DNA from 2 places in the Bacillus sp. THAF10 genome. Region 1 is predicted to be linked to the other one. Evidence: riboswitches for the same ligand, from Rfam matches in the RefSeq annotation. Region 1 holds a riboswitch; the other holds the start of a gene.

What was found. Region 1 has a riboswitch for cyclic di-GMP ahead of FIU87_RS02710 (DUF5667 domain-containing protein). Riboswitches for the same ligand answer to the same signal wherever they lie in the genome.
Region 2: another riboswitch for cyclic di-GMP. It lies ahead of FIU87_RS17615 (anti-repressor SinI family protein); the one in region 1 lies ahead of FIU87_RS02710 (DUF5667 domain-containing protein).

What each region holds. Positions count from the first base shown of each region.
Region 1 covers NZ_CP045403.1:488,209-503,951, reverse strand. The annotation lists gene FIU87_RS02750 (class I SAM-dependent rRNA methyltransferase) at 141-1,337, shown strand; gene FIU87_RS02745 (S41 family peptidase) at 1,414-2,397, opposite strand; gene FIU87_RS02740 (hypothetical protein) at 2,529-3,905, opposite strand; gene tatC (twin-arginine translocase subunit TatC) at 4,012-4,737, opposite strand; gene tatA (twin-arginine translocase TatA/TatE family subunit) at 4,810-5,007, opposite strand; gene FIU87_RS02725 (alkaline phosphatase D family protein) at 5,064-6,956, opposite strand; gene FIU87_RS02720 (zinc metalloprotease) at 7,252-7,737, shown strand; gene ptsG (glucose-specific PTS transporter subunit IIBC) at 7,861-9,933, shown strand; gene FIU87_RS02710 (DUF5667 domain-containing protein) at 10,012-11,280, opposite strand; cyclic di-GMP riboswitch class I at 11,349-11,422, opposite strand; gene FIU87_RS02705 (nucleoside hydrolase) at 11,650-12,582, shown strand; gene FIU87_RS02700 (VOC family protein) at 12,990-13,361, opposite strand; gene FIU87_RS02695 (GNAT family N-acetyltransferase) at 13,677-14,480, opposite strand; gene FIU87_RS02690 (hypothetical protein) at 14,481-14,768, opposite strand; gene FIU87_RS02685 (hypothetical protein) at 15,012-15,452, opposite strand; gene FIU87_RS02680 (general stress protein) at 15,469-15,743, opposite strand, start outside.
Region 2 covers NZ_CP045403.1:3,394,278-3,410,020, forward strand. The annotation lists gene FIU87_RS17540 (ABC transporter ATP-binding protein) at 1-1,167, opposite strand, end outside; gene FIU87_RS17545 (alpha/beta hydrolase) at 1,180-1,935, opposite strand; gene FIU87_RS17550 (VOC family protein) at 2,291-2,707, shown strand; gene FIU87_RS17555 (YjcZ family sporulation protein) at 3,030-3,125, shown strand; gene FIU87_RS17560 (YjcZ family sporulation protein) at 3,366-3,488, shown strand; gene FIU87_RS21680 (peroxidase-related enzyme) at 3,534-4,064, opposite strand; gene FIU87_RS17575 (YjcZ family sporulation protein) at 4,321-4,431, opposite strand; gene FIU87_RS17580 (DUF962 domain-containing protein) at 4,721-5,026, opposite strand; gene FIU87_RS17585 (SDR family NAD(P)-dependent oxidoreductase) at 5,033-5,758, opposite strand; gene FIU87_RS17590 (ATP-binding protein) at 5,937-7,526, opposite strand; RNA gene ssrA (transfer-messenger RNA) at 7,639-8,003, opposite strand; gene smpB (SsrA-binding protein SmpB) at 8,234-8,701, opposite strand; gene rnr (ribonuclease R) at 8,975-11,332, opposite strand; gene FIU87_RS17610 (alpha/beta hydrolase) at 11,375-12,115, opposite strand; cyclic di-GMP riboswitch class I at 12,563-12,673, shown strand; gene FIU87_RS17615 (anti-repressor SinI family protein) at 12,703-12,852, shown strand; gene FIU87_RS17620 (helix-turn-helix domain-containing protein) at 12,944-13,279, shown strand; gene FIU87_RS17625 (LPXTG cell wall anchor domain-containing protein) at 13,715-14,329, opposite strand; gene FIU87_RS17630 (TasA family protein) at 14,406-15,194, opposite strand; gene FIU87_RS17635 (TasA family protein) at 15,249-15,743, opposite strand, start outside.

The DNA of each region.
Region 1 (15,743 bases):
AAAGGGGGACGGCTCTCGCGGTTCATTCGGTTTCCGATTGGACCAGGAGAACCGTCCCCTTGTCTCTTTGCACTTTCTACGAACAATGCGTATAATTACAACCACACTTAAATATTGAATAGAACGGATGAAAGTTACATATGCGACAGTGTCTTACAGTAAAGGTAAAGAGTAATTTTGTAAAAAAATATAAGAGTGGCTATCCGCTGATTAGCAAGCAGTCCTTAATCAATGGGGATGTGTTGAAGGAAGAAGGCACACTCGTAAACTTGGTGGATGAGCGTCATCAATTTCTCGGCAAAGGGTATTATGGAAATCAAAACAAAGGCTACGGTTGGATTGTTAGTAACGATCCAAACGAGGAATTAGATGTTACTTTTTTTAAAAAAGCGCTCGAAAAAGCAGTATCGAAGCGGGCATCTCTAATGAAATCAAAAGATACCAACGCATTTCGTCTTTTTAATGGCGAAGGAGATGGAATCGGTGGGTTTACCATAGAATATTTCGATGGTTTTTTAGTCATTAATTGGTACAGTAAAGGGATTTACTCGTTTCAAGAGGACATTCTAACTGCACTAGAAGGCATCATCAGCTACAAAGGAATCTATGAAAAAAAGCGATTCGATACAGCTGGTCAGTATGTAGAGGATGACGATTTTATTCGCGGCAAGCGGGCATCATCCCCTCTGATCATAAAAGAAAACGGGGTTAATTTTGCTGTACACTTGAATGATGGCGCGATGGTGGGGGTATTTTTAGACCAACGCGAGGTGCGAAAAACGATCCGAGATAAGTACGCTAAAGGGAAAACAGTGCTTAACACCTTCTCCTACACCGGGGCTTTTTCGGTTTATGCAGCGCTAGGTGGAGCCGTTAAAACAACCAGCGTCGACCTGGCAAAAAGAAGCCTGCCAAAAACGATCGAGCAGTTCAACGTAAATGACATCGATGAAAAAACACAATCCATCCTGGTGGAAGAAGTGTTCCATTACTTTAAATATGCTAAAAAGAAAAATGTAAAATACGATGTCGTCATCATGGATCCACCAAGCTTTGCTCGCTCCAAAAAGGTTACATTCCGCGCGGAAAAGGACTACACAGATTTGGTCACAGACGCCATTGCCATAACTGAAAAGAATGGCGTCATTGTTGCCTCCACCAACGCTGCAACGTTTGGAATGGACAAGTTTAAAGGATTTATCGACCAAGCGTTCAAAACAAGCAACACCAAATACAAAATCGTGGAAGAGTTCACCCTCCCAAGCGACTTCGCCACCATCAACACCTTTAAAGATGGCAACTATCTAAAAGTCCTTTTTATTCAACTGATCGGTTAAGGCAGACAGGGGGACGGTTCTCGCGGTCCATCGCCAACCGGCGAAGGAACCAGGAGAACCGTCCCCCTGATTTGATTTATTTCAAGTTCGTCCATGCTTTTTCCGCTTCCTTGACCACAAATGCTGAGCCAGGAGATTCTTCTCCTCGCACCTTCATAACATGCTCAAGCGCCAATTTGTAGGCGGCGTCATAAGGGTTGTTGGTTTTCATATCAGGTTCTATACCGGTTCCTTCCCAGTTGGTTTGGGTGATAGGATTGATGGCACGTCCATTTGGAATAAAGATACTGATGTGTTTGGTAAGCTGGTGGGTCTCACCAGGATTTGCTCCCCCTGCGGTCACATCCCCTATAATCGTTGCTCTGTTTAAGTTTTTTAGATTGTAGGTGAATTCCTCTGCCGCTGAAAAAGTGCGATCACTTGTAAGAACATAGACCGGCTTCTTCTCCCCATACTTTTTCCCTGGAACATAAGGTAGCGTCCAAAATTGCCTTGTAGATTCATTCGTCCTTAAATAAAAGCTGTTCAGATGAAAGGTCTCTGATTCAAAAAGATAGCTTGTTAAGAAAACAACCATCTCTGGATAGCCACCGCCGTTTTTACGCAAATCAACAATAAGCGCATCTGTGTGAGCCACAAAATTCATGGCATTCGCAGCTGTTTCTGCCGCATATTCTGGTTGATGAAACCCACGAAGGTCGATGTAGCCGATGTTTCCTGGCAAACGCTCCACCTTCCTAAAACCGTAATTGTCTAGTTGGGCTTTCAGTTGGTACTCTTCTTGCTGCTCCACTTTACTTCGCGTTTGATCCACCGATTTCGCTTGCTCGTTGTAGCGTACTATTATATGTTTATCCCGACTAACCTCTCGAAGGTCTCCTGTAAGCTTCTCACAAAAGTCTTTTTGATTATCCAGGCTTTCGTATTCCTTTTGATTTAGCTTCATTTCAATATGTTTTGCCATATCATCTGCAACATCTGGAAACACATAATTATCCTTTAATGCTTTAGCCATTAGGCTAACTATTTCGCTTTTTGTAACCTCGTTTCTCTTCTCCACCTGCAAAAAAACGCATCCCCTCTTGATTAAATTTCTATCCTACTTACTTCTCTATCAAGTGCCACTTCTCCTTTAAGAAACAAAGCACGGTTCTGACCGTTCATTCCTCCGAATAAACAAGCAGAACCATCTCACCCCATCTCTCGTGGGTGTGAGCAGTTAGCTGCAAGGTAGAGAATTCGTGCAAGGAGAGTCTTTTTCCGGAAGGTTTGAAAGCGTTGGACCCAGGTTTCGTCTTGTGGCACAAGGTTGGTGACGACATGTGGGATGTGGCCAAGGTCGAGCAGCACAAGGTCATGAGCGGCCATCTGTTGGTGCACATGAATCGCGCTCTTCTCATACGGATCAATCCAATCCACTTGAAAGCCTTGCTCTGACAAAAATTGCTGATACCTGCTCCCGTTATCACTTGTTACTAACAAAACACTCCAATTGTAAGCGTGCGGTGGGAACTTTTGCACAAATTCTGGGGAGGAATGATTATTGTTCCTTCCACGAGTACTCTCCCGTTCCTTCTCAATCTTGATGGAATCCCGTTTTTGCTCGATTTCATCTTGGTATATGGTGATAACTTCTACTCGATTGCCAATTTGTGAGGCTAAAACTGGAGTACCCTCTTTTAGATGAATGGGTGGATGACTGGTTATCTTCCAATACTCCCCCGAAGGTCCTTTCAACCACCAGCCATCTTCTTTTTTTGTTAAAGCACCAAAAATGGGTTGTTTATCTTTTATGTACCTAGCATTATGACGTTTTATGGTACTCTGCATCCACCGAAATTTCCGATGCAAACTAATCGTGTCAAAGTATTGCTGGTGATTTTTTAATGACATGCTTTCATAAAGGTGTTGAAGGAGAAGCTCTGGAGATAGGTTATGCCATTTTTCTAGCTGCTTTGCCTGCTCTCTGTTGGTCGCTTTTATCTTGTTCTCTTGCTGGTACCGCCTTTCCTGCATCCTGTTCCATTTCTCTTGTTCTTTTTGATACATCTCATTTTTGAATGTTAATTCTTTCATTTTCTTTTGTAGCGGCTTGATCATGCCCTTATAGGTGGTGGCGCTGTTTTTGTATTTAAGAAGGGAGGTTTCGAGTTGGAGGTTTTTTTCTTGAAGCTGTTCGTTTTGCTTTTGTAAATCCTCTAGTCTTTCCAGCGCTTTTGCCAACTTTTTTTCAAGGTGTTGGATAGTTTTGTGTTGGTTTTCCAATTTATTTTGCGTGTGATGTAGTTTATCTCGAGCTGTTTTCAGCGTTTTCTTGGTGTTTAAATGTTCCTTTTTTTCCTTCTGCCATTTTTCCTCCTGAAGATGCGCTTTCTGCGTTAACTTTTTCACTTTTTCTTTCCAGGGCTTCAAAGAAGGTTTTGCTGTTTTTGGAGAAGTTGTTTCCGTTGCTTCCGTCTGAGTTGTCTGTGCTGCTAAGGCTTTTTTCCTTAGAGAAGCCAAATGTGATTTCTTGTTTTTATTCTTTTCAAACATGCTATGTTTAGAGTAGGATGAGAATGGTTTCATCGTCTAACATCACCTCTTTTTCATCTACCTTTATTTTACAGCGAAGGCGATGAAATAGGCAATTAGTATGATAAAAACCAGAAGGACGGTTCTGGCGCTTCTATCGTTAAGCAAAAGAAGCTTTCGAACCGTCCTCCTGTCTCTTTTTGTACACCCATCCACAAAGCATAATGCTAGATTCGTACAATAGGATTAATGGGATGAGGACAAAGGTTTGGGATATGAGGTCTGGTGGTGTGAGGATTGCAGAAACGATGACCATTGCAAGGTAGACAAATTTGCGGTATTTGGTCATCATCATCGGCGTTAAGAGACCTATTTTTGTTAAAAACCACACCAGGGCTGGTAGCTCAAATATTAGTCCTAGAGGTATGGTTAGCTGAAATAGAAAGCGAAAATATTTTTCCGCAGTAAACATGGTTTCAAACATTCCCTCAGACAGTGTTACGACGAAGTTAAACACCTTTGGAAACACTACCCAATAGCCGAAACTAACACCTGCAAGAAAAAGGAAAAATAATACCGGGATAAAAACCGCAGTCGATTTTCGTTCCTCAGGCTTTAGGGCAGGATTGGTAAACGCCCAAACTTGGTACGCTGCAAACGGAATGGTGGCTGCAAGCGCACAGATACTCGCCAGCATAAAATATACCCACAATATTTCTGAAGGACCAAGTACGGTTAGTTTAAGATTTGCGTTCTTCATCAACCACTCATACACTTTCCCTACCTGGAAGAAGCTAATCAAAAAAATTAGGACATATAATAGTAGAATCTTTACTAAACGTTTTCTTAACTCCGCTATATGCGCAAGAAAAAATGTCTGTTCCAACCGTCATCCTCCTTCCTAACGCTAGCTTTGAAAAAATAGCGGGCTACCTATAAAAGATAGCCCCGTCTTTGATTACACTTTTTCTTCTACCTTTTTATTACCTTCTGTTGTTGGTTCGTCGTCCTTCATTAGATCCTTCGTTCCTTTTTTGAACTCACGTAAGGTGACGCCAAATGAACGGCCAATCTCCGGTAGCTTTGTTGGTCCGAAAATAAGAAGCGTGATAACTAAAATAATGATAAGACCAGGAATACCAATATTCTGTAGCATGAAATCGTCCTCCTTATTAATAGCAAATTTAGCTCCTATCTTTTTAGAAAAGAGCGTTATTGAGGGACTAGTCCTTGTCCTTGTGTCACATTTATTTTTACTTCGCCATTAGGCACCTCGCATTGCCATAATAGCGATTTCTTAGATTGTGGTTTTTCAATATTGTCCACTGAATAGGCGGTCCATGTTGCTTTAGCATTTGTTAGCTCCAGCAAAGCATATCCATGTGTTGTACTATCAAACAACTGAATCCAAGGGTTGTCTGCTTTGACGATTTGTTGAATTTCTTTAAATAAGACCTCTGCAGTTAATGCAGCTCCTTCACCTAAGCGCCCTTTCACTAAATTAATTAGCTCGTCAGCCGCTTCAATTGGAATCGGACCTGACGTATCAGGAGCTTGATTTAAAGCATTTCGTAGCGTTTCACGCAGGTTACTTGATGTAACAGATCCAACCATTAATTCAACACCGTATTTCTCACTATCCTTTTCATATTTATATTGCATATAGGAAGCCTCAAACGTGTGAAAGTCGCCTGTTAATGCAATAAAATTCTTTATTTTTTCGTTCATGATTGTTTGTGAGATGACATCTCTTTCATAGGCATACCCATCCCATGCATCAAGGTTTGCATAGCGATTTAACAATTTTAATTGGGTAACTTGTACTTCATTGCCCCAGATTTTCCAGGTTCCAGAAGCATTTTTCAATTCATTTAAGAACCAATCACGCTGAGTTTTTCCGAGCATGGTGCGGGAAGAGCTATTGATTCCTGCGCATCCGCCTGAAATGTAGCGATCTAGCGTTTCTTGTCCACAAGGGTGTGAACTACGATATAAGCGCTCATCTGTCAAAAGAATGTTTGCCAGATTACCAATGGTGACCGCACGATAAATTTTGATGGATTCTTCAAAGGACTTAGTCCCATCATAAGGAACACGTGCAGGCATGTATTCAAACCAAACTTGATTGGCGATTAGTCTTCTTGTCGGATCTGACTCAAGGTTATCATCTGGTGCAATTGCTGGATAATACGTGTCATTGGCAAACTCATGGTCATCCCAGGTTGCTACCATGCCATGACGTTCATGAAGCTTTTGTAAGTCTTTATCCCCGCGATACGTTTGATAGAGCTTTCGGTAATCCTCTTTGGTAAATGCTTTGGCTTGTCCACTTGGAAGCTTGATTTGCCTATCCTTTAAATTTCCTTGGTAGGCTGCATCTCCAACAGATTCATAAATATAGTCTCCGAGATGAATGAAGAAAGTCATGTCCTCTTCTGCCATATGACCTAGTGCAGAAAAATACCCATTTGTATAATCCTGACAGGAAATATAGCCTATTTTAGCGGAGGAAACTTGGCTGTTTTCTTCTGGAAGTGTTTTACACGTACCAGTTTTACTCACATAACCTTTTTTCGTGACAAAACGATAGTAATAGGTTTTATTCGCTGCTAACTGTCCATCTAAATCAATGCGAACGACATTGTCATGATCCTTCCAAATCGGAGAGAATCCTTTTAGCTCGACATTTGAAAAGTCCTTCGTTGTACTTACCTCAAACATGATAAATTTCCCTTGTTCGATGGACTCTGTTAGAGATTCATCATTTGCTTCCGATGGATTCTCTAGATAATAAATAACATCACTCGTAATTTCTTTTGTAGAAAATCCTTCTTCTTTAGCAGGATCAATTCTCGTCCATAGCATCATCCCACTAGATGTTGGGTCTCCTGATGCAACAGATTGTGGGAAACCTTCCCCAACTGGATACACACTCTTATAAGGAGAAACACCCTCTGCCGCTTGTGCCTTCGAAACAAAGGAAGTTAATCTTCCAATTCCAGTTGTCTCCAGTGCAACTACCGCTGACCCTGCTAAGAAATATTTTAAAAAAGTTCGCTTTGACGAATCATATTTTTCGTTTTCCAATCGCTTGTCATCTCTCATGCTGCTTCCTCCTCAAAGTAAAGTACGTTTTTAGATTAAAACGAAAAAATAAACGTGGTTTAAATTATCTGTTACAAACTCATTAACACCTTATTAAAAGCTGGTAACATTCACTCATAAAATTTCATGAAGAAGAATTATTTGGAAAAAAAACAAGGAATAAAGAAGGTTTTTTACGTCTCTCGCCTTCGTAAAGGACCAAAAGTACCGTCCTCTCGTTCTATGTTTTATCCCATATTATTAGGGTAAAACACCCCCAATAAATCTTTTATACCTGGTGGGAGGTTGGGCGCTGATGTTTGGTTTTAACGATTTATGGAAGTTCTTTCTTTCTTTTTTTCTTGTTCTCCCGATGGTAACGGTCTTGCATGAGTTTGGGCATTATTTTTTTGCAAAGTTATTTGGCGGGAAGGTGATCATGCATGTGGGGACCGGAAAAACCATCTTTAAATTTGGGCCAATTCGAATTCGTAATTTGTACTTTTACGATGGCTGGTGCGAGTATGTCAAGGTATGTAGTGGTGCAAGGAAAATAGAAAAGATTCTTGTGTATTTAGGAGGAGCTTTGTTTAACATCACCTCCATCCTAGTGTTGAATCAGCTTATTATCATGGAGATACTTGAGCCAAATATATTCATTTATCAATTCACTTACTTTTCTTTTTACTACGTGTTCTTCTCGCTGTTTCCTATTAATTATCTAAACGGTTGTCCTAGTGATGGGATGGCTGCACTTTACGTGTTAAGAAATATAAAATTTGATTACAATCCTCCTAATTAAAATCAGTGGGACGTTTCTCCAGTTCATTTGGACCTCGAGTGAACCAGAAAGAACCGTCCCCTTCCTCTCGTGTTTATTTCCTCTCTTTTAGGGGAAATTAAAAGCAATTTTAGATATTACATAATGGGAGGTTTTGTTTTGAAGAAGGTCTTTGGGGTTCTTCAGAAGGTCGGGAAGGCGTTAATGCTTCCGGTGGCGTTGTTACCAGCAGCTGGGATATTGCTTGCCTTTGGTAATGCGCTTGGCGAGGAAAATTTATTAGAACTGATGCCGTTTCTTGGTGCGGATTGGGTACAGATGGTAGCCAATATCATGAATGCTGCCGGGGGGATTGTGTTTGATAACCTTCCTGTTCTCTTTGCCGTAGGGGTTGCAGTGGGACTAGCTGGCGGGGAAGGAGTTGCCGCACTTGCTGCCATTATTGGTTACCTCATTATGAATGCCACAATGGGTGTTGTTCTCGGAGTGGATGATGGGATGCTGAAGGATCCGGCATACGCTAGCGTACTTGGTATACCGACTCTGCAAAGCGGTGTGTTCGGCGGAGTGATTGTCGGTATTTTAGGCGCGTTCATGTACAATAAGTATTACAATATTGAGCTTCCCTCTTATCTTGGATTTTTTGCAGGAAAGCGTTTCGTACCAATTGTAACCGCTGCCAGTGCGGTGGTTCTAGGGATTTTGATGTCCTTTGTGTGGCCACCGATTCAAGGTGGACTAAACACACTATCAGAAAGCATGATTAATACAAACCTGACGCTATCTGCGTTTATTTTTGGGGTCATAGAACGGGCATTAATTCCGTTTGGTCTCCATCATATTTTTTACTCTCCATTTTGGTTTGAGTTCGGCTCCTACACAACAGAGGCAGGAAATCTTGTTCGCGGAGATCAGGCGATTTTCTTTGCCCAGCTCCGGGATAAGGCCGAAATCACTGCCGGTACATTCATGACAGGAAAATTCCCATTCATGATGTTCGGATTGCCAGCTGCAGCACTTGCTATTTATCACACTGCTCGACCGGAAAAGAAAAAGGTCGTTGGTGGTATTATGGCATCCGCAGCATTGACTTCTTTTTTAACAGGAATTACAGAACCAATTGAATTCTCCTTCTTGTTTGTTGCACCAGTATTGTTTGCGATTCACACGGTATTTGCAGGACTATCTTTTATGGTGATGCATATTTTAAATGTGAAAATTGGGATGACCTTCTCAGGAGGTGTCATTGATTACCTGCTCTTTGGAGTGGTGCCTAACCGCACGGACTGGTGGCTGGTAATTCCTGTTGGGCTCGTATTTTCGGTTATCTATTATTTCGGTTTCCGTTTTGCCATCACAAAATTTAACCTTGCCACACCAGGTCGAGAGGATGTGGAGGAGGACGAGGATGGCACCACCCCCTCCACTGCTGGCGAGCTGCCGCATGATGTGCTAGAAGCGATGGGTGGAAAAGCAAACATCTCTCATCTGGATGCCTGTATCACAAGGCTTCGAGTTTCCGTAAATGAGATTTCGATGGTGGATAAAGGACGGTTGAAAAAGCTTGGTGCCTCAGGTGTGCTAGAGGTAGGCAATAATATTCAAGCAATTTTCGGACCAAAATCAGATACATTAAAATCACAAATCAAAGATATTATCGACGGAAAGACCCCTCGTCCTGCAAAAAGTGAACCAAAAGAAGAAGTCGAGCAACAAATTGAAGAAATTAATCCAGATGCGTTGCAGACAAAGTCCACAGAAGGCGGTTTTGTCGCCCCCATCAAAGGAGAGATTAAACCACTTGATGACGTGCCAGACCAGGTTTTCTCCGGAAAAATGATGGGTGACGGATTTGCGATAGAACCTTCTGAAGGGCTTGTGGTTTCTCCTGTAGACGGAAAGATCGTCAACTTGTTCCCAACCAAGCATGCAATTGGGATTGAGTCTGATGAGGGACATGAGATTTTAATCCATGTTGGAATAGATACCGTGAATTTAAAAGGGGAAGGCTTTGAAGCACTAGTTGCACAAGGTGACACAGTAACACGCGGCCAGGAGCTTCTGAAGTTTGACATGGACTTTATCCGTGAAAATGCTCCTTCCTTAATTACACCAATTGTGTTCACCAACCTAAAAGATGATGAAAAAGTAAAAGTGAACAAGCATGGCGCGGTGAATTTGAAGGAAGAAGGAATTGTGGAAGTTTCGAAAGGATAGAAAGCATGTGGCCAAAAATTCTCGATTATTCCTAAATGAAAAGGCATTGATAGATTTACTCTATCAATGCCTTTCTTATTAATCGTCGCTATCTCGCTTTTTCTTCTTACCTTTTTCACGATCGCGTTTTTCCTCTTCATCCTCATCGTCATCGTCGTCATCGTCATCTTCCTCGTCTTCCTCGTCTTCCTCATCCTCACGTTCACGCTCTTCCTCTTCTTCCTCATCCTCGCGTTCTCGTTCTTCCTCTTCTTCCTCATCCTCACGTTCTCGTTCTTTCTTTTCTTCCTCTTCCTCACGAGCACGCTCTTCCTTTTCTTTCTTTTCCTCACGAGCACGTTCTTCCTTCTCTTTCTTATCCTCACGAGCATGTTCTTCTTTTTCTTTCTTATCCTCACGAGCACGTTCTTCTTTTTCTTTCTTATCCTCACGAGCACGTTCTTCTTTTTCTTCGTCCTTTTCTTTCACTTCTTTGCGCTTAGTTTGTCCGGTTTTTGAAGAAGCTTGTTCTTTTTCCTCTTCTTCAGCTTGGTCCTCATCTTCATCTGTAGCTTGTTGTTCGTCATCTTCCTCTTCGTTCGTTTCTTCGTCCTTTACGTTTTCTTCCTCTGATTCATCGTTATCTTCTTCATCCTCATGCTTATCTTCGTCCTTTTTCTTCTTTCCAGACGCTAATTCTGACGGATGGAAACCTAATTCTTTTGCTATTTCTCCAAATCCTTTGTTCTCTTCTCCGTTAAAAAGTGCAGCTATTTCATCCACTGTTTTTCCTGAGGTAGCTGCAAGTAAAATCACATGTGAAATTTGGCCATATCCTAAGCCTAATTCACGAAGCTCCTTTACTTTCTCTTTGGAGAGTCCATTCACAACTGCAGGTATTTGCTTAATTATTTCTCTTTTTTCCTCTAGCTCTTCTTTTGTTTCGTCCTCTAGCTTTTCCTCTATTTCATCATCCACTTCCGTTGCTTCCTCTATTTCTTCCTGAAGCTCCTCTAATCTTTCTTCATCTATTTCATCCTCTAAAATAAGCTCTGACACGACTTCCTCTGCTTCTTCTAGCTTTTCTATGTAGTCTTCAATGATTTCTAGAAAAAATTCTTCTTTTTCTGCTTCGTTCATTTCCTTTGCTTCTGCAAGTCTTTCTTTCGCTATGCTCAGTAAAATAGCTGTTTCTTTCTCATTGTTTACTGTTATCAATAGATGGAGATCTTCGACAAGCTTATCAAATGTGTAGAAGAATTGATCAGGTGTTACGCCTCCATCCACTTTTTCTGTTGCTGCTGAGACTGTTGTTCCAAAAGCTAAGAAACCTGAAAATAATAATGGAATAATGACTCTCTTTTTCATCTTAATCCTCCCTGAATGAATTGAACCAATACGACAGGGGAGAAACCTGCAGAAAAATTTCTGCAATTTTCGGCAGCTGGCTGGCTTTTTAGCCCCTATAGCTTTGCGTCCCTACATTTCTATAGGTTTGCCTTTATCGGCTGGTTCTAAGACCATTATACAGTCTTATTTCTGGGTAAAAATAGATAATTCTGAAAAAAATGTCGAAAATGGTACTTTTGGAGGAGCTTGCATCGCTAGTGCAGATGTAGTAGGAAAACCTTCCTCTTAGTTATCCATCCTTAATCCCATTTTTCTCCAAATTAACATTTTTCCAATCTATTCCTAATACATTTTTACTAAGTGGTCCATTTTTTAGGGGGGATTGGGATGAGAAAAAAATTATTGGTATTTGCAGACCCAGGTATTGATGATTCTTTAGCCATTATTTATGCATTAATGAATCCTAATCTCGAAATAGTAGGGATTGTAACTAGCTATGGAAACGTGAGTAAAAGTCAGGCAACGGCCAATGCCTACTTTTTACTTCAACTTGCGAAACAAACGCACATCCCCATTATTCCAGGTGCATCAAGGCCTGTTCAGCAGGATGAATTAACTTTTTATCCTGAAATACACGGTGCAAATGGAATTGGACCAATAAGCCCCCCAGAGGACATGAAATATTCCATTTGTCCCTTCGATACCATCCGACAACTTGTGAACAAGCATGCTCATAATCTGATTATTGTAGACTTTGGAAGGTCCACAAGCTTAGCAACAGCGATGATTCTTTATCATCAAGAATTTATGAAAGTACATTCTTTTTATGTTATGGGAGGAGCTTTCTTTGTTCCTGGCAATGTGACCGCTTTAGCCGAAGCCAATTTTCATGGAGACCCTGCTTCAAGTAACCACATCCTAAACAATGCCCACAATCTCACCATCACACCACTTAATGTTACTAACAACGCCATCCTTACCCCAGATATGGTGGAATACCTTGTAAAGGAGGCAGATTCTCCGTTCGAATTTTTGTTAACTCCTATTTTTGACTATTATTATCAAGCCTACCAAAAGTTCGCCCCTGGCATTGAAGGTGCCCCAATACATGATTTACTAACCGTCATGCTTGTTGATGATCCAACCATAGCGGACTACATTTTTTATGATGCAAAAGTGATAGACGGAACGATTGAAGCTAAAGGGCATTCCTATATTGATGTAAGACCAACAAGCCAATCAGGAAAAACGAGGATTGCTATCAAGCTAAACTATGATCAGTTCGTGGAAAATTTCTTTCGGGTGATGCTGCAAAGATAGGGATGGAAGAAGCTTGGGAGATATGAAAGTTTGGGAAGTAGAGTGAGAGCTTGGAGGGGGTGTGAAAGCGTGGGAGGTGTGGAAAAGCTTAGGGAACGGAAGCTTGTGGTAACCGAATAATAAGGTTTAGGAAAAGGTACACGGAGATTTCAAGATGCTTTTAGCCTGAAATCGCGAGAAATTGGGGTTCTGGCTAATTTTTTAATTTTCTGGCGGAAATCTCATTATTCTGGCGAAAATAAAAATTATTCAGCGAAAAACTTCCCTCATTCAGCGAAAATAACATTATTCTGGCGAAAACTTTTCAAATTCTGGCGGGAGGGATGATATTACCGAAAGCCGGTACCTACTTGTGTGTTCCGACTTTCGTTTTTTACGCAACCTTGTTGAGCTCTTTTAATGTGCTGTCAGCTTTCCCACTCCAAAAATTCAAGCCTGTTGCCAAATACATCGTGAACATGTATTCGATTTGCACCAGGGAGGTTATCATCTGTGAGGTACTCTACTCCTTGATTGTTTAGGTGCTGTTTCATCGATTCGATGTTTTCCACTGTAAAAGCAGGATGAGCTTTTTGGGCAGGGGTAAACGGCTCTTCCACTCCAAGATGAAGCTTCACTGTTCCCAGCGCAAACCATACACCCCCTCTTTTTTTCAGCAATTCTGGCTTCTCGACTTCTTGAAAGCCTAAAATTTGCTCATAAAACTTACGCGCAATCTCTTCCTCTCCTCTTGGCATCGCCAGCTGAACATGGTCAATTTTTTGAATAGAAAAAGACATGCTCTCCCTCCTAAGTAGATAGATTGAATATATTTCCATACTAACCTAGGAGCTTGTTAATGAAAATTACCTTTATTTTATAATTGTTGATAAGATTTGCTTATCGTTCATGAGAAGGAGCTTGCCATTATTATCGCAAAAATAAGGTAAGCAAACATAATGGCTCCCCAACCTGTATGATTTGCTGTGTTTTCTTCGCCCTTTTGTATTTTTTTAGCCAAAGCCACTGCATTTATAAAGAAAATTATCGCTATAATTGGTGTTATGTATACCAGAAAAAACGCGACCATTCTACACTCTCCATCCCCTAGATAATTACAACTTCTCCCACACCCCATTCGTATAAGCAACCCTTAACCCGGCACGTTCCATGTTTTTCTGACTCACGCTTGCAAAGGCTGCTTGGCCAACCACTAGGTGACAGCCTGCCTCCATTGCCTGTTGAATCCTCTTTTGAATCAAAGCCGTTTGAACACCCTTGTTTCGTAAAGTTGGAACCGTGGCTGAAGCAGCTAATGTGGCAATCCCGTCTTTGATAAACAAAACACCAACACCAGCTGGCTCACCCGCGACACTTGCGAGGTAAAACGTCCAATGACTACTTTCCGCTAATATTTGGTTGTTAGCTGTAACATACTCACTTAACGAGTGTGGCATGCCAAAGCCTTTGGTGTACATTTCACCGAAAATAGCAAAGTTCTCTGCGCTTAATTCTGCTATTTCTATTTTGGTTTGCACTTCTGGAACTGCTGTAGGTAAGTTGCAGTAAAGCGAAGTGTGGAATCCGCTTTGATAAAAGCCATTCTTGCTTAGTGTTTGAAACAGTTTTTTCGATGCATTGGCTGGGGTTACTTCGAAACGGGTCGGAATTCCTTTGCTCGTATAGAAGTCTACTATTGCATTAATGTCATTGAGGTTTTCACCTGATAAGCCCTTTACCGTGTTGAACGAAGGACCGGGGATGTTTTTGACTGAAAAGGCCACTGCTTTACCAAACTTCCTAAGTTCCACACCCATCGCATTATTGTTTTGTGCCATTACTCTTGTCAACCTGTCTTCTAATACCTCTATTTCTGACTGTTCCACAAGATCGATGAGCTCTGCTGTTAAAATAGTCACTTACTCATCACGCTCCTCTATTGTTTCAGAACGGGTCGAAAGATAGAAAGTAGCTAAACCGGTTAAAACACCAGCTCCAAAAAGAATGCTGCCGATGATGACAAAGTTGTTGATATGTGTTTCCACTGTTCGTTCATAGTTGCTCGTATTCGCAAAGCCACCTTGGTCCTGTAGCCATGAGTCCCCTATTGCCGTTCCAAAGCTAACACTTAAAAACATTAGTCCCATACCAATAACAACCAGCAGGGATGTGATGATTTTGAATTGTTTTATATGTTCGTAAGTCATGTGAATTCTCCTTTCAAATAAACACCGTTATCAAGCTAAGTATTGTCCCGATCAAAAACAAAGTCAGCGCAAGCTTCAAATGATAGATACACCTGTCAGCTAGTATACTTGGAAGTCTGTCGCCTACTTTAAGGCTCTTGATGTCACTACATAATCGAAAAAATGCAACACAAGTTAATAAAAAGAATATGATAGCTACCATTGATAAAATTAGCTCCCAGTTCCATACGCACTCCCCTTTCCCTACCTTACCTCCACCACAAACACATAGCTCGAGCTGCCCCTACTCCAAGTTGCTGATAAGTCATAAATATATGTACCTGCTTCTTTTGGAAGAGTGATCTTATCACCATTTACAGGCACAACTATGGATTCTCCGTCTGGATTCCATTGCGTTACACTTAAGGTTCCTGCTTTTGGGTTAAAAAGAAAGTCGATGTTTATTACTGCTCCTGGGGAGACCTTAACCTGCTTCAACTCGTAGTGAGTGATCAAGTCCTGTGGGGCAATCATGTCCACACATCTTGTATGGATGATTCTGTTCCAGCAATAGGATCCTTGCCCAACTGCTATTTCTTTTCCTTCCGCTTTTACTGTTGGTGTGGGTGGATTTAATCCGAAAACGATAAAAACCCCGAAGGCAACGAAAGCGAAAACAAGCATTGCAATTATTGTTTTTTTCAAAGGAACGCCTCCAAATTCACTTTGAGATTCTTACGAAATCTCTTTTCAAACAAGCTTGTTTCAGTCTTTTTGTTCTTAACAGATGCTTTAGATCTGAGCGATTATCATAGGAAAGTTGGATGTGAAAATAATTGATATATTCTAGGATGGCAAAAACGAAGATGAAAAAAGAAAGGCTAAGACCTCCTATAGGCAGTGCCGGCTGCAATCGAATCCAGTCAAGGAAAAAACCGACGCCAGCAAGGAAAATAAATCCGATATTCACCGTTTGAAGCTTCTTTAATAGCCTCA
Region 2 (15,743 bases), 1.2 Mb from region 1:
AAATACCCCTTGCCACAGACCATCTGTTTTCAACGTTTGTCGCATAAGCTGCTGGTTTCCCTCCATGTAGCGATTCTGCTCTTGCCCTTCCTGTCCAAAAGCCTTTACGACACGAATTCCTTGCAGCGTATCACCGACAATCATGTTCAATTTATTGATGGACTGCCATTGCTTATACCACAAATGCTGCACACGCGGCCAAATGATAACAGAAAACAGTACCACAAGCGGGGAAGGGAGAAGAGCAAATAGCGCTAGCTGCCAATCAAGGCTAAACATCATGATGATAATAGCGATTAGAAGCATCATTTGCCCAATTACATACAACACACCATCCGTTAAAAACTGCCTTATCGACTCCGCATCACTGTTTACTCTTCCTATAAACTGAGAGGTTTGTCTTCTATCAAAATAGCTCACAGAAAGCCTCATGAGAGATTCATAGATTTCTCTTCTCATATCCTCCATTATTTTACTACCGATCCAAACACCTAAGATTCCTTGTAAAAACTGCATTAAGGTAAGCGTAAGCGCGGTAACTCCAAGCAGCAGGACTAAAATGAAAAGAGAACTCCCTAATTCCTTTGGTTCTAACACCTCATCTACAAGCACCTTCGTTAAATATGGTGGTGCAAGCTCCAAAAGGGTGGCAGCCACTAAAAACAATGCTGCAAGTGCCATCTTGCCACGATACGGCTTCGCAAATTCTAACACTCTGCCAATTACCTTTTTTCTATCCACACAAACAGAACAAACCTCTGTGCCATCCTCAAATGGACGCTGACACTTTTGACAAAGCTTCGGCTGATCCGCTTTTGAGATTGTTGGCACAGGTTCATTTTTTGCCAAGCTGCTCATGACTTTATCCGCTATGGAAAACTTTTGTAGCATGGAGGAGGAAAAACGAAGCAGCACTTCTCTTCCAATACATGTTTCTATGATGAGTGCCCCGGCACCAACATATTGCTCGAGCTTACATGAGTTCACATCCTCCAACATAATGTTCTTTAATACACTACCCTTTTCATTCAGCAGGAGAATTTCCTTATCTGATATCGCCAGCCAGCACTCATCAAACTGACCAGCTACGTTCATATCTGATTTTGCAAAAAATAATAAGGTACCCTTTGGATGTATCGTGAAGTGATAGCTTTCTATTAATGACATATAGTCCCCCTATTAGAGCTGATTTTCAAAAAACGCTAGAACGTTCCCAATCTGCTTGTCCCAATAACCCCAATCATGTCCCCCTGGACCATCTTCAAAGGTAAGGCTCAGACCAGCTTGTAACGCATAATCACGAAAACGAACATTCGCCTCATAATTATGATCCTCTGTTCCACAGCATTGATATAACATTGGTGATGGTGCCTTGATGTTAGTTGCCAAATGATATAGATCATCCTCACTTCCTACAATCGGACGATCTCCAAATATATGCTTGAAATCCCGTGGAAACGCCGGCATTCTCTCGTTAATATCGAGTGAGCCTGACATACTGGCCGCTGCAGCAAATTTCTCTGGGTTTCTTAACGCCACCTTAAATGCCCCATACCCTCCCATTGAGAGACCGGCAATAAAGTTTTCCTCTCTTTTTTCAGAGAGCGGGAAAAAGCTTTGCGCGAGCTGAGGTACTTCTTCACTGACATAGGTGTAAAAATCATATCCATGCTCCATATTCGTATAAAAACTTCGTCCGGCTGCAGGCATGACAATGGCCCAGCCAAGGGAAGATGCATACCTCTCAATGGATGTGAATCTTGTCCAAATCGTATGGTCATCGGAAAGACCATGAAGCAAATAAAGTGTTGGATGCTTTTTCTGTTTCACCTTTGAGGTGACCCCTATATGCGAATTCGGCTGTGGCAACAAAACCGTCATCGAAGTGGAGCATTGTAACGCCTCAGAAAAAAAATCACAAGTAATTCTAGCCATGAATGTCACATCCCCTTTTGTCATAATTGAAACGTTTCGACTTTTTATATTATACGAGCACAAGAATGCGCTTTCAATGTTTTTGTTAGAAAATGTTAACAGTGCATAGTGAATTACCGATACTTTCTAGCTGTTGATAGGAAGAAAAAACGAAGCGTCCCACTACATTGGAACCCCAGAACAGGCGTAGCCTAAGAGCCACACAAATCTTCCCTCAGGACGCCATGCATTTTTCAAAAATCAATAGCTGAGTAAAAAGATCACTATTTTGTCGAACGTATGTTCTTTACTTTTTCTTGACCGTCCTATATAATGAAATAGTAAGTACATATTCTATAAAAAGGAGTGTTGAATGTTGAAATATCAAGCTGTTCCTTATTTAGCGTTTAACGGAAATGCAAGACAAGCTTTGGAATTTTACAAAGAAGTGTTTGAAGGTGAAATCACTTCCATTATGTTATTTGGAGAAGCGGACTTTCCGACACCACCAGAAGCCGCAGAGCTTGTGATGCATGCACGCTTTGAAAAAGGCAATATGCAATTAATGGCGTCTGACACCTTCCCAGGTCAAACAGTAGAAGTAGGAAGTAACGTTTCCCTCATGCTGGAAATGGAAAGCGAAGAACAAATCGACACTCTTTACGCAAAACTTAGTGAAAATGGCAAAGTTCTAATGGAGCTTCAAGATACCTTCTGGAATGCAAAATTCGGAAGCGTTCAAGATCAGTTCGGTGTGAAGTGGGATTTGAACTATACAAAACCTCAACAATAAAAAGTAAAAACGCTTCACGGTATAAGTTGCCGTGAAGCGTTTTGTTTACTTCGGTAAGATACTTTTCCAAGTTAGCCATTCAAAACTTCATAAAATTAAGATTCATGGAGTAAGACGTTTCTAATTCTTTCTTTCCATGTTTCCCCCTCATAAATTAATTCTTTATCACCACACCACTAATTTTTCTCTTTCACTGTAAAAAGTTATCCAAGCCTGTGGAAATCACCCAATCATTCCAAGATATCTCGAATATCTTTATATTAAAGATGTTTGTTGTTGGTATAACTCATTCATCTTTAAAGCTAGTAAAGGTGGTGTCATTATGTCTGGATATGCAAATGGGTTTGCATTAATCGTTGTGCTGTTTATCTTGCTTGTAATTGTTGGAGCTGCAGCAGTTGGTAAATGTGGTTACTAATTAGGAATGGCAATTAATCTAGTACCTCTAAGTAGATCACTTGAAAAAGAGTGTTCCTACCTAGAGGTTTTTATCATACTTTTCAATACTATATTCAAAACCTCCCAATTGTGATTAGGCATTCATCTTGGGAAAAAAATAGTATTTTTATAATTCATAATAAAACTTAGACAAACATCCAATCTGTTAATTCAATTGAAACATACATATATAGTGTACGAAATAAGGAGGTGAAAACTTATGTCTTGTTTTGGATATGGCGGATATGGTTATGGAGGATACGGATACGGTTCAGGTTTTGCTCTAATCGTTGTCCTTTTCATCCTATTGATCATTGTAGGAGCAATTTGCTTCAAGTGCTAGTATTAATGGGAAAGGGTTGCTATGTTAAGCACCCCTTTCTTGTACTTACATCTTTTCCAGTTTCACTCCTAGCCCTTCAGCCATTCTATTTACAAAATTAAAATAAGAAGCAATTTGACATATATCTAGAATTTCTTGATCAGAACAACCGTTAAATCGTAAATTTTCAACATCTTCATCTCTGATGCTATGTGGTTTTTTTGTCAATTTTACTGCATAATCCAAAATTGCTTTTGTTTTTTGATCTAATGACACCTCTAAGTAATTTTTCTTAAGATCATTAACAAGCTTTTGATCTTTCGTTAACAAATGGAGCGCCGCCCCATGATGTTCCATTCAGTAAAAACATTCATTCTCTGATGACACTACAGTAGCAATCATTTCTCGCGTTACTCTTGGCAAAGGAGATTTTCCAAACATAATTACTTTATAATATTCATAATGAGATTCAAGGGATTTAGGATTTAATGAATGCACCTTGAGTATGTTGGCCAATTGACCATTAAATTTGTCATACAGCTCTTTTAGCTTACCTTCTGCGTCTTTAGGTTCAACTATTTTAATTCTTGCTTCCACATAATCACCTTCTTGTTAAAGATTTTTATTAAGCTACTAACATTGTAATGAAAACTTATTTTTCAGTCAATTTCAATCAATCCATTGTGCTACTAAATAAAATAGAAAAAACAGGACGAAAAACTATTCGTTTTTCCGTCCTGCAGTCTTTTAAGGTATTTTAGATATTCCTCTTCATTTGCAAAAGAATCGTTCAATTCAGACCTTTTCTTTTATAGATAAAAAGAGGAAAATTAATGATAGTATTCATGAAATATTAGTAACCGTAGCCTCCGCCACCGACGAAAGCAGCACCTACAATTATTAGTAGAATAAATAACACTACTACTAATGCAAATCCTCCTGCACCTACATATCCTCCAGACATATTTCACCCTCCAATTCTAATGTTTACTTTGTTTAACAAACAGAAGACTTAAATCTGAAATGTATTGCTTGAAATTTGATGACTCAAATTTTTCAGCTGGATTTTATCTTTCATGGTATTCTATTCCTTTCTTTGCCTAATGTGTCTTGTGAATTCAATTATTCGAAAATCAAACGAATACCCAATTCTAAGCCCATATATAAAACTAAGGGCAAGGGAATTTGAAACCTCAAGAATAGAAAGTAAAAACGCTTCACGGTATGTAAGCTGCCGTGAAGCGTTTTGTTCATTACGGTAAAATTCTTTTCCCAGATAACAATTCAAAACTTCGTATAAAAAACCAAGTAAACCCTGCATAAAAGCCAAGTATAGGATACTTAAAGGATGCTGGTTTATTTTGTTCAAAGTAAAAGTGGCCAACCCACGAAAACACATAGTGTAATGCAGCAAGCCCAAGTGTCACCCACCAATTAATAAACAAAAAAATCCAAGCTAAGAATGCAAATAGAAAGGCAAAGTAATGAAGCCATTGATTCCATTTGTTTTGGTGCGCTTTTTGATAAAGGATTAAATCCTTTTTAACCTTTTCTCTCATTCGAGTTTACCCTTCATAAATCATTTTTCTCGTCATGCCACCATCTATTGTCAGGTTTTCCCCATTAACAAAGTTGTTTTCTGAATCAGTTAAATACAAACAGGCCTTAGCAATATCCGAAGGCTTCCCAACTCGATTGGATAAATGTTGGGTGTGATCTTTTTCTCGTAAGTCCTCATAGTTTTCTGTCTGGATCCACCCTGGGGAAATCGCATTTACAGTGATGTTGTAATCACTTAAAGATGCAGCCAGTGCATGAGTAAGTGCGACAATTCCACCTTTTGTGGCCGCATAAGCTTCTGAGTTCGGCTCAGACATTTTTGCCCGTGTAGAAGCGATATTTACAATGGACCCGCCGTTTTTCATGTGCTTGGATGCTTCCTTTGATGCGATGAACACACTTCGCAAATTCGTGTGAATCACATCGTCCCATGCTTCCACGGTAAACTCATGAAGGGGGGTAAACCGAAAAACACCTGCATTGTTGATGAGAATGTCGATTTTGTTAAATTGCGTCAACGTCGTGTTCATTAAATTGATGATATCTTCCTCTTTACGCACATCAGTCTGTACAAACAGCGAATGATCTCCTAGTTCTTTTTGAAGCGCTTGTCCAGCTTTAAGATTAAGGTCAGCGAGGATTACAATTGCACCTTTCTCGATAAAAGCTTCGGCAATGCCTTTTCCAATACCATTCGCAGCCCCAGTGACAATGACGATTTTGTTTTCCACTTAAAAATCCTCCCAAAATTATAGTATTTTTCATAGTATAACGCTTTCTAGGGAAGGAAGACAAAGATAGAGGATGAACCAACCTACTGACTTAACATACTTGGCAATAATAAAGACCACACCATGTGCGGTCTATCATTTGTAAAATATGAACGTTGGTGTGAATAAAAATGGATTTTTAGTTAGTCTGTGGCAAAAGAATTTCCACCACTGCTCCACTGTCTTGGGCATTTCTAATATGCAGTTCACCATGATGAATTGTTTCAACAATGCGTTTGCAAACCATCAGTCCCAGCCCATTTCCATGCTTCTTTGTTGTCAAAAAGGGCTGACCCATACGCATTAGAATCTCGTCAGGAAACCCTTTGCCGTTGTCAGCAAAACAAATAAGAAGCATATTATTAGCAAGCTTTTTCACACTAATGGTTAGTGTTCCATTTTTGTCCATTGCTTCTACACTATTTTTCACCAAATTAATAAAAACCTGCTTCAATTGATTGCCATCAATAAAAACTAACGGAACTTCCTCAAAATCATAGATAATATTCACATTTTTGACTATCGTAAAGCTTGAAAGTAAAATACCCATTTCACTGATTAAGTCACGAACATCGTAGATATCCTTTTTTTGAACAGTTGGTTTTGATAGCACAAGAAACTCATTGGTAATCTGATTGATTCTTTCAATCTCTTTTAGCATAATCTCAGAATAAAAATTATCCTCATTAGTTTGCTGAGATATTTGAATGAAGCCCTTTAATGTAGTTAGAGGATTTTTGATTTCATGCGCCACTCCTGCTGCCATTTGCCCGACAATTGCCAGCTTTTCGGCATTTTGGATATAGGATTCCGTTTTTGTATATTCCGTAATATCATGAAGTTGAATAAGGGTTCCTTCCTGAAAAGGAAAGAAATTTATCAAACAAGTTCTCGTTTCCTTTCCATGCTGGAAAAAAATCTTATAATCATGAATATCATTCCCCTGTAAGTGAAGGTCGTGAACTTCCCTCAATAGGTTTAACTCCTTAATGGAGGATGGTTTCTTATTGTGATTCAAATCGAAAATCCCATACGCTTTTGGATTTATCTTTATTACTTCACTATATTTGTTCACTATAATGTAACCAGAATTAGACTGCTCTAGTACCATGTGATTCATTTCATTAAGATAGCGATTCTTCTCTAAAAGGTCAAGCTCACGTTGGATGGAATCAACCACGGTTTCCAAGGATGCCATAATCAAAGGATTTGCTACTTGAAGAAACGTCATGATCGAAATTGTCCCAACCACTCGATTTTGATGAATTAAAGGAACACTATAACAGGCCGTCTCAGCAAGGAAGGAATAGAAGTGCTCCTCTCCCACAACTTGTACAGAAACCCCGAGCTCTAGTGCAGCTAAAACAGAATTGACACCAGCTTGCTCTTCAGAAAATTGCACTCCTTTTTTCAACCCAACCTGATTGACCACCGTGTCCTCCAGGCTAGGATCTCCTAAGTATTCAATAATATTGCATTTATCATCAGTCACTGCTACTAATAATGGAATTCCTTTGCTTTTTTCTAGGAACTTATTCATAAACAAACGAATAATATCAAGTGTGTCTTTATATTCTAACTGAATTTTTTCAAGCTCCTCATCAGTTAATCGCTCAAAGGTGGGTATCACTTTTGGGTCTAAACCATTCACGTGGCAACGTTCGCGTACATTCGTTAAATATTCTTCTAGCATCCTATCATCCTTTGAAACGCAAATTTTCACATACATTATAGTATACACTAGTGCGGAGGGCTACTTCCAAATAAATCAAAATAAGTATTAGACTAGGTTTTTATAACATACAAAAGACCACACTAAAAAGTGCGGTCTTCAAAATAATTTATGGAGACGGAGGGAGTCGAACCCTCGTCCAGAAACATCGCCACTTAAGCATCTACGAGTGTAGTCGATATATTAGTGTTTCGCTGTCAGATCCGCCTATCGACTGGCATCCCTGCAGCTAGCCTGATTGTGCTCTTCCTTTGACCTCAGACGGCGATCTCCGGCGTAGCCCACTAAGAGTGAGTCCCTGATCCTACCACATGGGCGATGGAGGGAGGAACCGCATTAGACTGTTATTAAGCAGCTAAAGCGAAGTTGTTGTTTTCTTTGCCAGTTATATTGGCGTTGACGTTTGTAACGAGGACGATCCCCCCGACTCGCAACCTAAGCTCGAACTATCCCTGTCGAATCCGTAACGTCCCCTCGATGAACTTGGTCAAACGATAAGCTTCCTCAGCTTCTCCTTTGTCCTAGTTAAAGAGTATTAGTGAATGTTACATCACTAACACGTCAAGGGTGTTTAACGGGAGAGATAATCGTGCCAAAAAGTTGGCTATTCCATTATCAACATGCCGCTCTGTTTATCAGCGACAAGTATATTATAGCACATTCAGCGAACTTTTCAATTGTAAGTTACTGTAAAATAGTCTATATTAACCCTTTTGGCGTTCACGGAATGCTCGTTCAATGTCTCGTTTTGCTTCTTTCTTCTTCAAGTCTTCACGCTTATCGTATTTCTTTTTCCCTTTTCCAAGGCCCAACAATAATTTAGCATAGCCGTTTTTCAAATAAATTTTTAACGGCACTAATGCATAGCCTTCTTCCTTTGTAAGACCTACTAGCTGACTTATTTGCTTTTTATGCAGCAAAAGCTTTCTCGTTCGGAGAGGATCATGGTTATAACGGTTTCCTTGCTCATATGGACTGATGTGGAGGTTGTGTAAAAATACTTCCCCATTCTGCACGCGGGCAAAGGAGTCCTTCAAGTTTACACGGCCGGCACGCAAGGACTTGATTTCTGTCCCTTGCAAGACCATTCCAGTTTCGTAGGTCTGCTCAATAAAATAATCATGATTTGCTTTTTTGTTTGTGCTAATTACCTTACCTTCGCCTTTAGGCATCTGTAGTTTCCCCCTTTCTTTCTATCTAACGGTAGTGAATATTTTACCAAATGGTTAGGATTCGTACAAGAAGACTCTTCTCCATAGGATTGTTTCAAAGGTCGGCCTGTGATCTATCCAAGAAAGAAGAATTTCTATATCTTCAGATGTCATTCACGAAAAGAGCATCACCGCAACGTTAATTACGGAATGTATCTATGTACATTAAAAACACGAAATTGGAAAATGGTCTATAAAAAGAAGAGCCTCAAGCTGTGGAGGCTCCGAAGATGATCATTTTTTCTTTTTACGCTTTTGCTTTGGTGCGTTTTCAAAGAATTTTTTCTTCTTTTTCTTTTTGTTCGGGTTTTGGGTAGTCCAGCCTACCTCAAAGGTGTAATCATCAATGTCACTTTCCGACTTGCGCTTTTGACTGCGACCCTTTGCTGGCCTTTTTCGGTCGCTTTGAATGACACGAGGAGCTGTTTGTTTTTCAGGGCGACGAGTCCCTTTCATCCCTACCACTTCAAAGTCAATGGAACGCTCATCCTTATTCACGTTGATGACGCGAACCGTAATCTCATCCCCAATACGATAGACCTTCCCTGTGCGTTCGCCAATCATCGCATAATGACGCTCATCATAACGATAATAGTCATCTGTTAGATAGCTGACATGTACAAGTCCTTCAATCGTGTTTGGAAGCTCCACGAACATACCAAAGTTCGTGACAGAGCTGATGATGCCATCGTACTCTTCGCCAATTTTATCAAGCATGTACTCAGACTTTTTCAATTCATCCGTTTCACGCTCGGCATCCACGGCACGGCGCTCCATGTTCGAGGAATGCTCTGCGATTTCTGGCAGCTTATCACTCCACTTTTCCTGTGTCTTCGCATCAATCTTCTTTTCTAAAAGATACGTGCGAATCAGCCTGTGGACAATTAAATCCGGATAACGACGGATTGGCGAGGTGAAATGTGTATAAAATTCAGTGGACAAACCAAAGTGTCCAATGCTTTCTTCATCATATTTCGCTTGCTTCATAGAACGAAGCATGACGGTGGATACCACCATTTCTTCTGGTTTTCCTTGAACCGCTTCAATTACTTCCTGTAAGGCACGAGGATGAATCTCATTTCCTTTCCCCTTTACCACATAACCGAAGTTTGTGATAAATTCGAAGAAGCGCTGTAGCTTTTCTTCCTTTGGATCCTCATGAATACGATAAATGAACGGCACATTCATCCAGTGGAAATGCTCCGCTACAGTTTCGTTTGCAACAAGCATAAATTCTTCAATCAGACGCTCTGCCACAGAACGCTCACGTAGCACAACATCCTTTGGTGTCCCCTCTTCATCCACAATCACTTTGGATTCCTTAAAATCAAAATCAATTGCACCACGCTGCATTCTTTTTTTACGAAGAACAGCAGCAAGCTCCTCCATCAATTGGAACATCGGAACTAACGACTCATAACGAGAGATAACCTCTTCGTCCTTATCCACCAAGATCTTATTCACATCAGAATACGTCATTCGCTCTGTTGTTTTAATCACACTGTGGAAAATTTCATGCTTCACCACTTCACCAGATGAGTTAAGCTCCATTTCGCATGACATCGTTAAACGATTTACTTTCGGATTCAACGAACAGATTCCATTAGAAAGGCGATGTGGAATCATCGGAATTACTCGGTCTACAAGATAACAACTTGTCCCCCGCTCCATCGCTTCCTTATCAATAGGCGATCCTTCTGTCACGTAATGAGTTACATCGGCAATGTGAACACCTAGCTTGTAATTGCCGTTGTCGAGCTTCGTAACCGTAACAGCATCATCAAGGTCCTTCGCGTCTGCGCCATCAATTGTCACAATCACCTGATCACGAAGATCACGGCGGTCACCAAGGTCACTCTCATCTATTTCATCAGGCACACTATTCGCTTGGTCTAGCACCTCTTTTGGAAACTCCTGAGGCAAGCCATGCTTATGGATAACGGAAAGAATATCGACACCTGGATCATTTTTATGACCAAGAATTTGAATAACTTCTCCCTCAGCACTCAACCGTCCTTCTGGATACGTAACAAGCTTAACAACCACCTTATGACCTTCTACCGCTCCGTTTGTTGCACTTTTTGGAATAAAAATGTCATTGGCAATTTTTTTGTCATCGGCAATTACAAATCCAAAGTTCTTACTTTCGGTATATGTACCCACAATTTGTTTGACGGCCCGCTCAATAATACGAATGACGGTTCCTTCTTGACGAGAATCTCCCGTTGCCTTTCTACTAACACGGACGAGCACAATGTCTCCATGCATGGCATTGTGAAGTTCATTTGGTGGAATAAAGATATCATCCATATCGGCCTCTTCTGGCATCACAAACGCAAAGCCCTTGGAGTGTCCGATTACCTTACCTTTAATCAGATTCATTCGCTCCGGTACACCATAGCGGTTGCTACGTGTGCGCACGACAAGTCCATTGTCTTCCATATGGACGAGTGCTTTGACAAAATCCTTAAATTCCTCTGAGTCCTTGATTCCAAAAGCTTTTTCTAGCTCTTGTGTAGTGAGTGGCTTGTAAGCTTCTTCCTTCATATAAGCGAGCAGCCTGTCAACATGCTGCTGAATTTGTTCATCCATTAGGATATCCCTCCCCTTTTGATGGGTTTCTTTCTACTAGTATTACCAATCTAATGACTCTAAAAACTGAAAAACATCCTCGTGGAGTTGTTCGCGTTCTTTATCAAGGGTAATAACATGTCCTGACTCTTCATACCACTTGATTTCCTTGGTTGGTGATTCCACTTCATTGTAGATGATGTTCGCGCTATCTGTATTTATCATATTGTCGTGACGGGCTTGGACAACAAAGGTCGGCGAATAGATCATGTCTACATTATTCCGCACCTCTGCGATTAACTCCTGCAGGGCCTTCAAAGTATTCATCGGCGTTTTCTCGAATTCCTTCATCTCTTGTTCAATCTGCTCGGCACTTTTTCCTTCGCGACGTTTAAATTCACGAGCATACTCAAGCACCCCTTTGTACATTATCTCCTCGCTCTTAATGTACATCGGAGCACACATAGGCACAATACCCTTCACCGGCATCGTATAACCTAACTTTAAGGAGAAAACTCCACCAAGCGATAATCCCACAACCGCGATGCTTTCATGTCCCATGTCCTTTAAGTATTGATATGCCTCCATTACATCCTTCCACCAATCCTCAGGACCAGTATGTACTAATTCCTCTGGCGGTACCCCATGTCCCTTATATTGTGGAGCATGACAAGTATAACCTCTTTTCTCAAGGTAACGTCCCATCATCCGCACATCCGCAGAATTTCCGGTAAATCCATGTAACATCAATACCGCACGGTCTCCACCCTCAAAGGTAAATGGTTTTGGCAATTTCACTTTCATCCTAATCGAACTCCCTTTCGTTCAATGTCTATAATATATGCAACTTTATATTTTATATCAGATAGGAAAACTTCAAAGGATTATTTTATCACAGTAGCAAGAGAATAGCTTTTCGAAATACTTGTAAACCTCCTTCGTAGCAGTGTTTACTTTTAAGGGGGTAGGTTTTTATAATGAACGATTAGTAGGAAGGAATCGACAAAAATAGTTTTTATTCAAAAAATAAACCAACTTCTTTTTTGCCCCATAATGCTATTCAAATTCCGATAAAAAAATCGTAAAACCTATTTATCATACAGGATTATTCTTAAAAGAATTATTTTTAAATAATTTTACCATTTCGACATTAATCAGCAACATTCCATAAATAGTTAATTTATAATAAATCCAGGGAATAAAAAGGACAATAGTTGCAATACCAAAGTTATAGGAAGAACAAAGCATAAAAACAGCCAAAGGCAAACTTACTGAAAAGTGAGGACGCAAAGTCTACAGATCTAAGGTTGCGTAAAAGTGATAGTAAAACCTTTTACCAATTAAGATGGCTGGGCTGCCTGAAATACCGAAGTATTTTAGGAGGGAAAAGGATGGCGGAAAACATGACGATTGAAATGACAGAAAATTTAGATAAAGAATGGGTAGATCTAATTGCGAATGCATTAGAAATGGGTATTACTTCTGATGAAATTAGAGAATTCTTACATACTTATCGCAATCATTCTGCAGATAAGCTCTAATTTTTGCGAATTTTCACATGTTTTTGTTCTAAATATCTAACAAACCCTTCGTTATATGCTATAATATGAGCATGATAGGAAGGTGAATACCATGATTGGTGAACGAATAAAAAAATATAGAGAACAAAGAAAGCTGTCCATGTCCGAACTAGCCGAACGCGCTGGTGTAGCTAAATCATACCTTAGTTCCATCGAACGGAACTTACAATCTAATCCTTCCGTTCAATTTCTAGAAAAAATCTCTTCTGTGCTTGGTGTATCTGTCAACACCCTTTTACATGACGAAAATGATGCACAAGCTAAAGAAAACCTCGACCGAGAATGGGCCTCCCTTGTAAAAGAAGCCATGGACTCCGGCGTTACGAAGGATCAATTTAAAGAGTTCTTAGAATTTAATAGATGGAAAATGAATCAAGAAAACAAATAATCGCTGATCTCAATCAGCGATTATTTTTATATTTGTTGATTAATGATAGACGACTTAATAACAATTTTTAACTGTCTCGATACCGGGAACCTCTTTTTCACATCAATCACTTCCACTAAACCAGCATATTGCCCTGTTAAATCTGTTGAACATACCGGACAGTTCCACTCAAACGTCGAGCAGCTGCTAAAAGATTTTTGACAACATGTTGGACAAACTTTGGTAAACATGGGGGGCCTCCTTTGATTTGTGTTGATTTTTTGCTATCTTTTTATGATTTTTCGGATAGCTTTTTCTAACGTTTCTTTCTTCTGTATTTGTTAAAACCACAAAATGTTTCACTTCAAATAATTGAATTTATTCATGTTAACTGCTTTCGTTTTTCTGTATCATTCACTAAACAAGTAAAGACCTCGACTCTACATTCATCAAGGTCTAATTGTCTACCACTTTTCTTCTCCTAAATATAAATATAGTTATCAATCCGAAAATAACTAAAATAGTTCCAAGAAGAATATTGTTATAAAGGTTACTTGCTGTGTTAGGTAACTGTACTCCATTACCGTTTTCATTGACCTCAGTCAACCCTATAGCAGTAAAACTAAATTCAACTGTTGCAGATTTGTGTTTCACTTCATTTCCAGCTTCTCTAGGCAATTCCACTGAAAAAAATAACTCTTTATCTTTATGACTCAGCAAACTCCCCAAAGATAATTGTTGCAAATCATGGATTTTGCCCTTATACAAAGTAGAAGTCTGGTCTGTTATCGTCATTAATAGGCTATCAAACAGCTCTTGATCACCTTTCTCTAAAATTGCACTGGCGATGTAATTGAAATCGACATTCCCATTGTTCATAATTCTCAGAGGTTTTGTGGTTCTATCTCCAGGTGCCATATTAGAAAAAGTAATAAAGCTATTAGATGGTGAGGTAGATATACGAATTATTTCTGAAGTTGGAGTAGCTTCTGTTTGATAAACAGGTAAATACACTGCGGAAAGGGCTCCAAGACACAAAATTGTCATTAAATATAACTTTATAAATTTCATTAAAAGCACCTCCCAATTTTAGAATTGAGGTGTAATTTAAGAATAGACCGCGTTGGGCGGTCTATTCTTATGAATATTAATTGTTACGAGCTTGTTCGAAGTGAGATTTAAATTCAAATTCAAGGGTTTTATTCTTAATAAAATTATTATTCTCATGATTTGTTAATGTTACTGTATAGCCTAAGTGTGCTGTTTCACCTGATTTTAAAACTAGGTGAGGAAAAACAGGCTCACCATCCAATAACCCCTTTAATGATCCTACATACACATCTGTCACTCTAATGCTATTACCAGAACCGTCTACATCAAATTTCCAATTAAGTATTTCTTTTCTAATATTTTCAGCTGCTTCAGCTTGCCCCATTCTAGCAAGCCATTTCGTCCATTTATTGCTCATTAAAGTTTTAAATAGAGAGTCAAATTGTCTATTAGCTGCTTCAAATTTAGAGTCATCGAAAACAACACCATTAGGATTTTCATAAACAGCAATTGTCACTAACGCTTGATCTGCAAAATTTGTTACATCATTGGAATTTAATCCATCCTTTGCTTTCGCTGATACACTAACCAGCTTCCCATCTAATGTACCAGTGTTTTTAATAAACATTGCTCTAGTATGTGAATCAAGTGGCGCCCAAAGCCCAGTACCCATTTCCCCTTTAGGACCATTATCCTTATAGAACATTGGTCCTTCAATTGGAATATCATGACGGTGTTCAGAAAGAGTTAATGTTCCTGCCTCAAAACTATTCCCACTGTTTTCTTCTGTATCTGTAAATAAAGCATACGACGCTCCACCAACTAACAAACCGACAGACAACATACCAGTAGCGGCTATAGTAGCCATTTTTTTCTTTGTAAGCATCTATTTAAACCTCCGATAATATGATTTTATTTATTGCAAGATATTTACTTAGGATTACTCCCAACTAGTAGGACCACTATCTCCATCATTATTTCTTACTTGTACCGCTTGGAAATTAATAGTCAACTCCCCTTTTGCACCTTGGTATACATTTCCTGCTTCTTTAGGAAAATTATAAGAAAAATCAAATGTTCTTGACTGTCCTGCAGGTATCTTAACAACTTGAGTGTTTTCTGAAATTTCAAGTCCATGTTCCCCTTTAAATAAATCTCCAGTCATATCATATGCTTCAGCACCATCTACTACTTTTACCCATGCATCTAAATTATTCTTATTTTCAATAGTAACAGTCCAACTCTCTGCATCTCCTGGTGCTAAATCATCAAAGAAATGAGTAGATTTTAAAGTAGATCCGATATCCTCAATCGTTACCCCACCAGTAGTAAACGTGTTTCCTGTGTTCTCAGCAGTATCTGTGAATAGTGCATAAGATCCCCCACTAATAAGTGCCGCGCCAAGAGCTGTTGCTAGTACTGCTCCGCCAATCTT